Regions from separate parts of the Uliginosibacterium sp. TH139 genome, predicted to be linked through region 2. Evidence: predicted binding sites of a transcription regulator. Region 2 holds the regulator's gene; the other holds the start of a gene.
The links. Region 2 encodes FliA, which starts transcription of late flagellar genes. Its sites were predicted from a motif close to CTAAAGTTNNNNNNNNNNNNGCCGNTA; they were not measured.

Region 1: flgM (flagellar biosynthesis anti-sigma factor FlgM) is a predicted target of FliA. The motif match lies at 1,859-1,885, and genes of this name have one in related genera.

The regions. Positions count from the first base shown of each region.
Region 1 covers NZ_PKRR01000004.1:66,697-70,095, reverse strand. Annotated here, with positions in the region: gene flgC (flagellar basal body rod protein FlgC) at 1-388, opposite strand, end outside; gene flgB (flagellar basal body rod protein FlgB) at 403-807, opposite strand; gene flgA (flagellar basal body P-ring formation chaperone FlgA) at 1,102-1,782, shown strand; gene flgM (flagellar biosynthesis anti-sigma factor FlgM) at 1,980-2,285, shown strand; gene C0V76_RS10205 (flagella synthesis protein FlgN) at 2,282-2,761, shown strand; gene motD (flagellar motor protein MotD) at 3,056-3,399, opposite strand, start outside.
Region 2 covers NZ_PKRR01000005.1:112,098-115,496, forward strand. Annotated here, with positions in the region: gene C0V76_RS13120 (cupin domain-containing protein) at 25-372, shown strand; gene C0V76_RS13125 (flagellar motor protein) at 380-1,120, opposite strand; gene C0V76_RS13130 (RNA polymerase sigma factor FliA) at 1,139-1,891, opposite strand; gene C0V76_RS13135 (hypothetical protein) at 2,057-2,869, opposite strand; gene flhF (flagellar biosynthesis protein FlhF) at 2,866-3,399, opposite strand, start outside.

The DNA.
Region 1 (3,399 bases), on a different contig from region 2:
CCAACGTGCGCTGCAACAACGTGCGGGCCGTATTCATCACCTCCGCGTTCGTCTGGTAGGAACGCGAAGCCGAAATCATGTTCACCATCTCTTCCACCACATCCACATTGGGCATGGTGACGTAACCCTTCTCGTCGGCCAGCGGGCTCTTCGGGTCGTAGAGCATGCGGCCAGGGGCCGCGCTCTCCACCACCTGCTGAACCTTCACGCCTTGCCCGCTCTGGCCCATATTCACGGCCTGGAAAACGACCTGCTTGGCCTTGTAAGGCTTGCCATCGGCCCCCACCGCGCTCTCGGCATTGGCCAGATTGCTGGCGGTGGTGTTCAGGCGCTGGGACTGCGCGCTGAGCGCCGAACTAGCGATATTCAGAACATTGAACATGCTCATGATTCAGCCCCTGCTCACTGGCCCGACACGGCCTGCTGCATGGTGCGCAACAAGCCGTTGATGAACGTAATGCTGGCCTCGTACTGCACCGAGTTTTCGGCAAAAGCCGCGCGCTCGGCATCCATGTTCACCGTATTGCCATCTACGCTCGATTGCGTTTCCGTGCGATACATCTGCTGCGGGAAAGTGCTCGAGCCACTCGCATTCAGGTGACGGCTGGCCGTCGTGCTGAGCGCAATTGGCTTGCCTGCACGCCCCAGTAGCGCACCGCTCAGCGCAGAGCCGAAATCGATGTCGCGCGCCTTGTAGTTGGGGGTATCCGCGTTGGCCATGTTGCCTGCTATCAGCTCCTGGCGATCGGCGCGCAGGTTGAGGGCGGTCTGGTGAAAGCGCAGGGCGTTATCGAGCTGGACGTTCATCTCTTCAACTCCGTTCATGATCTCTTCAAACATATCCGTCGCTCCCGGCACACATCGGCCACTCGACGAACTCATTGCAGCTTCTATGCCAACCATCCTAAGCCCCGTATTAGGGTCCGCAGACGGCGATAAAGCGGCAAAACCACCGGCTTTCCCGGCAGCCATCACCCAACCTGCGGCAATGTTTGCCGGCAGGCTGAAACTCCCCGGAATAGCCCCGCAAGCACCCGCCTGTTTGACCCATCAGCTGGCGCGCGCTGTGCTTGAATCGGCCATCACCCATCTGGCAGCACCATGCGCTCCCTCCTTCCCGGCCTCCTCCTGCTACTTAGTTGTTTTACCCCCTGTGTCGCCCACGCAGAGGACCAACTCGGCCCGGCACTGCAGCGCTTTCTCGAAGCCCGCAGCGCCAGCCTGCCCGGCAAGGTCACGATTGAAATCGGGCGCTATCCACTGAGCGAGAAACTCATCGCCTGCCAGCGCTGGGAACTCCTCCTGCCCGAAGGCAGCCGCCCCTGGGGACGCATCTCGGTTGGGGCCCGCTGCCAGGCCGGGCCCCAACAAGCCCTTTACATCCCCTCCCGAATCAAGGTGGAAGGCCAGATGCTGGTAGCTGCCCGCCAGATTCCGCTCGGCGCAACGCTCACCGAGCACGATATGAAGCTCATCGAAGGGGAGCTGAGCAACCAGGCCGCAGATGTGCTCAGCACGCCAACTGAGGCCCTCGGGCGCACCAGTCGGGCCAGCATCGCCGCCGGCCGGCCCTTGCAACGCAGCCTGCTGCGCAGCGAAGCCATCATCGATGCGGGTCAGGAAGTCCGCGTGGAAATCCGTGCCGGCAGCCTGCAGGTGAGCAACCAGGGGATTGCCATCAGCAGCGCCGGCCGCGGCAAAACGCTGCGCGTCCGCCTGCCCAACGGCAAAATCGTGCGTGGGATAGCGAGCGAGGCCGGCTTGGTCGAAGTTCAGCGCTGACCCGATTCCTGCCGTCAGGCCTGCTGTGCTCTGCCCCGGAGCGCCGGCAGCCCCTTGCCGTGGATTGCAAAAAAATCTAAAGTTTTTTCCCAGAGGCCCGATAAGGCAGTCATGGCATCACGAATGCCTGTTAAAAAATCAGTGGCTTGCGTGCCCTGCCAGTGCACCGCACATGCCTCGAGCCGAAGGGAAACGCCGTGAAAATCGAGAATTCAGTCACTTCGCCAGGATCGGTCAGCACCTCAAAACCCCGATCTACCCGCGAATCTTCCACCAGCTCCGCTTCGGCCAGCCCGTCGCAGGTGCAACTTTCCAACCTTGCCAGCAATCTGCAAAAGCTGGAGCAAGCCATTGCCGAAACACCGGTTGTCGATAGCGGCAAAGTCGACGAGATCAAGAACGCCATTGCTCAAGGGCAGTTCAAGGTCAATCCGGACAAGGTCGCCGATGGTCTGCTCGACAGCGTGCGCCAGATGCTCGCCGCCCAACCCCGTAGCGCGTGAGCCTAGCTACCGACCATAGCGCGCTGCGCCAGCGCCTACTCGCCCTGCTGATTGCTGAAACCCAGCAGGTACGGGATTTCGTCGCCGTTCTTGAACAGGAAAGAAAGATCCTGGGCGAGCGCGACGTCGAGCCATTGTTTGCCCTCTCGGAACACAAGAACCGCTACGCCCGTCTGCTCCAGCAAAGCGCCGACGCCCGCACCAGCCTGCTCGGCCAGGCTGCGCTGAAGCATGACAAGAGCGGCGTGGAAAGTCTGCTTGGCGATCCAGCCAATCCGGTCTGGAACAACTACCTGAAGGCTGTCGCCGAGGCCCGTGCCCTGAATCAAGCCAACGGTGCCTTGCTCACCGAGCGCCTCGCCCACAATCATCAAGCCCTTGCCATTCTTATGGCGCACTCCGACCAGCCCACAGTCTATGGACCGGACGGTGCCGCCCGCACCCGCCCTGGCTCACGCCTGCTGGGTAGCTACTAAGTTCACCGGACCATCTCGCCCGGCACCGCTCAGCCCCACCTGAACGGCACGTCTGCTGATCAACGTACGCGCTCTTGCCTGAACACCGGCCGCATCAAAGATTGCTGCACAGATCTGCTCGTGCACTGACCGAGCGCCTCTACAGCAGTAGCTTCAGCCACACACCGACATTTTTCGGCAGATGGCAGCCATCCGAAGGCGAAGCAGCCTGCCATTTTTGCGAGATCCGTATCAGCAACGCCTGTTTTTTTATGTCGTTTTACAGATTCCAGCGGGCCTCTGAGCCAAGCGCATTCATGGAGCCTTCCCGCCCGGCACCAGACGTATGTTCTCCGGCGTTCCCAGCGCTCCATCCGCATCCGGCACCTGGCGCACACCTTCGGGCTGCCGCGGCGCGCCGAGCACTTCTGTCGTGGTCACCGGTGCTTCAGCCACTTCGGGCGCCATCGATTCAATCTGGATGGTGACTCGCCGATTGCGGGCCCGCCCGTCCGGGGTGGAATTATCCGCCACGGGTCTCTGATCGCCATAGCCTGCCGCCGTCATGCGTTCAGCACTGACACCGGAAGCCACAAACAGGCGCACCACGGATGAAGCACGCACCGCAGACAGCTCCCAGTTGGAAGGGAACAACGCGG
Region 2 (3,399 bases):
ATTTCAGTTTCACGCCCAAGCACCATGCAGATCCGCAACCTTCACAGCACACCCGCCATCGAAAAGCCCATCCATGACGGCAAGGGCAAGGCGCTCAGCCGCAAGCTCTTCGGGGCAGAGGATCTCGCCTCGGGCCTGCGCTACATCGCATTTACTGAATTGCCGCCCGGCAGTTCCATCGGCGAACACGATCACCAGGATGCACGCGAGGAAGTGTATGCAATCCAGTACGGTGAAGGCCTCTTGCGCATCGATGGTGAAACGCGCCGCGTGAAGGCTGGAGACGTAATCCTGACCAAAATCGGCCAGAGCCACGGATTGGAAAACGACAGCCAGGAAACCCTCGGCGTATTCGTGTTCTGGGCCCTGTAGGCCTGCCTCAGACGATGTATCCCTGCAAGCGCGACTCGATCAGACGGGGGTTATCACCGTGGGCAATGCCGATCAGGCCATCGATGATCATCTCGCGCACAGCCACCAGATCGGCCACCGTGGCCTGCAACTTCTTGGCGACCGGCAGGAAGATCAGATTGGCCGAACCCACGCCGTAGATCGTAGCCACAAAAGCCACGGCAATCCCTGCGCCGAGCTTTGAGGGGTCGGAGAGGTTCTCCATCACGTGGATCAGACCCATCACCGCACCGAGGATGCCAATGGTGGGAGCATAGCCACCAGCGGCTTCCCAGATCTTGGTGGCGCGTTTCAGATCCGCTTCCCAGGCAAAAACATCCACTTCCAGCACTGCGCGGATGCGCTCAGGCTCGACGCCATCGACCAGCAACTGCAGGCCTTTGCGCACGAAGGGATCAGGGTGCGGATCAATGCGCGATTCGAGCGCCAGCAGGCCTTCCTTGCGCGCCACCCCACTCCAGGCCACGACCTGGGCGATGATGTCCGGTAAATGCGGCAGCGGGGGCCTGAAAACCCATTTGACCATCTGCAGGCCAGTGCGGAAGGTTTTCCAAGGGCTTTGCAGCATCACGGCACCGAGAGTGCCGCCGATCACGATCAGGAAGGCTGTTGGCTGCACCAGTGAGCCGATATGCCCGCCCTCGAAGATCTGGCCCAGAACGATGGCCAGCACGCCCAGCAGGAGACCGGCAATACTGACCAGATCCATGCTCGCTCAGTCTCCCGCTCAGGCCGCAGCGGCGCGGCGCTGACGCCCACGCCCAGTCTCACGCCCCCCCGAGATGCGCGAACGCAGACGGGCAATGGCCTGGCTGTGAAGCTGACACACCCGGGATTCGGAGACGCCCAGCACCTCGCCGATTTCACGCAAGTTCATGTCTTCCTCGTAGTAGAGGCCCATGACCATCTTTTCGCGATCAGGCAGATCCTCGATGGCCTGGATGAGAATCTTGCGCATGTTGGCGTCCTCAAGCAGGTTGAGCGGATCAGCCCCTTCACCGACGATATGGCGCTCGAGGAAATCATCCTCATCGTCATCGCCGAAGTCCTCGAAATAAACCAGCTGGTAGCCACGCGCTTCCTGCAGCATCTTCTGATACTCGGGCAGCTGCATGTCGAGCAGTGCAGCAAGTTCGCCCTCGGTGGGCTGGCGGCCATGCTGCTGCTCCAGGGTATGCACCGCACCTTCGATGCGCCGCATCTCGCGGCGCAGGCTGCGTGGCAACCAGTCGTTTTCACGCAGGCCATCAAGCATGGCGCCACGGATGCGCTGCACGGCATAAGTCTCAAATTGCGCGCCGAGCCCTTCCTCATAGCGCGTAATGGCATCCAGCAAGCCCATCATGCCGTTCTGGATGATGTCTTCCACCTGCACGCTGGCCGGCAGTTTGGCCATCAGATGGTAGGCAATCCGCTTGACCAGCGGCGCATAGCGCGTAATGAGCTGGTTCTTGTCCAGTGTTCCAGCTGCGTTGTACATGGCGACCTCTTTCCTTCGGTTCGATCCAGGCTCTGTGCCGCTCCCGGAGATTGCGGCGCCTGAAAGCTCTTTGTCACCATTGTGCAGACTTCTGCACGCCGTGACGGCTGGAAAAGCCCAGTGTGTTCCGCCTTATTCCATCTTCGTCGGCGCGGTTTCTACGCATCACACGCGCCCCGGCCCCTTGCCATGCAAGCGGGTGGCACCGCTTGTAGTCTGGACCAGCCGCTCGATGAAAGCATCGGCACTTTCCCCAGTCTCTCGGGCACGCTCGCGCAAAGCCTCACCGAGACTCGAAACTGGCTGCAAAGGCAGCTCCAGCCTGTTCAACGCCGTCTCGCAGAAGCTCGTCAGAAGCCCTTGCTCACGAGGCCCCGGGGGCTGCGTGAAACACACCGACACATGTCGCTCGCCACCGGCCTGACACAGACGCTTGAGACTGGCATAGGCAGTGGTGATGGACATCGGCTGGGCATCCAGCAGCAAAAGCAGGCGCGGCGCAGCAAAAGCCAGCGCCGAGAGGCTGCGCAACTCAGCCGGCTGGGCCACGATCACCCATTCATCGTGCCCGGCACGCAGACCACGCAGCTGTTCGATAGCCCGCTGATTGAAGATGCGCTCGCTCCCCAACTGCTCGACCAACGCCGCCACCTGCGCGATCTCCAGTCCGGGCTGGGCTTCAACCAGGCAGCTGGAAGCCGGCATCAAGCCCTCCACCGCCATGCGCAGATCGAAGCGCGGATTACGCCCCAGGCAGTCACCCATGTTGCCGGCGGCCAAGCGCTCTTCGAGCACCAGCAGACGTAAGCCGCTCTCAGCCCTCACCCGCAACTGCGCAGCCAGCCAGCGGCTGGCGCCACCACCACAGGGCAGCACCGCCAACACCTCGGGCGGCGCCGCATGCAGCAGGCGGCGCAGGCCGTCGGCCTGATCGACCTGGCGACTCACCCTGGCAGCACGCTGCATGATGTCATTCATCGAAAGCCTCCTCCTGCGTTGGCTCGCTGCTGGCTGCTGCTTTCCGGCGTGGCCGCCATCAGCATGCAGGCGTCGAGCGATTCGAGCTTGTAAGGCGAATCTGCCTTCAACTCACGCAAGGCGCGGTGCACCAGATAACCCCGGTTGGGCAGATGCAGATCCTCGGGCACCCGCTGACCATTGGCCACGTAATACACCTGGAGTTCGCGGCGCATCGCCACATCCAGCACCGGCGCCAGCGAAGCGGCCTCATCAACCTTGCTCAGGATGCATCCCGCAAGATCCGGGCCATCGTAGGCGGCCACCACGTCATCCAGTGTGTCACCCCGTGAAGTGGCATTCAGCACCAGCAGGCGTCGCACGACACCGGCTGAGGTCAGCATGGAAGCCTGCTCGACGACCATCTTGTCGCGCTGGCTCATGCCCATCGTGTCGATCAGCACCATGTGCTTGTTGCGCAGATCCTGCAGGGTCTGGCGCAGGTCGGCCGCATCGCGCACCACGTGCACGGCCACGCCGAGGATGCGGCC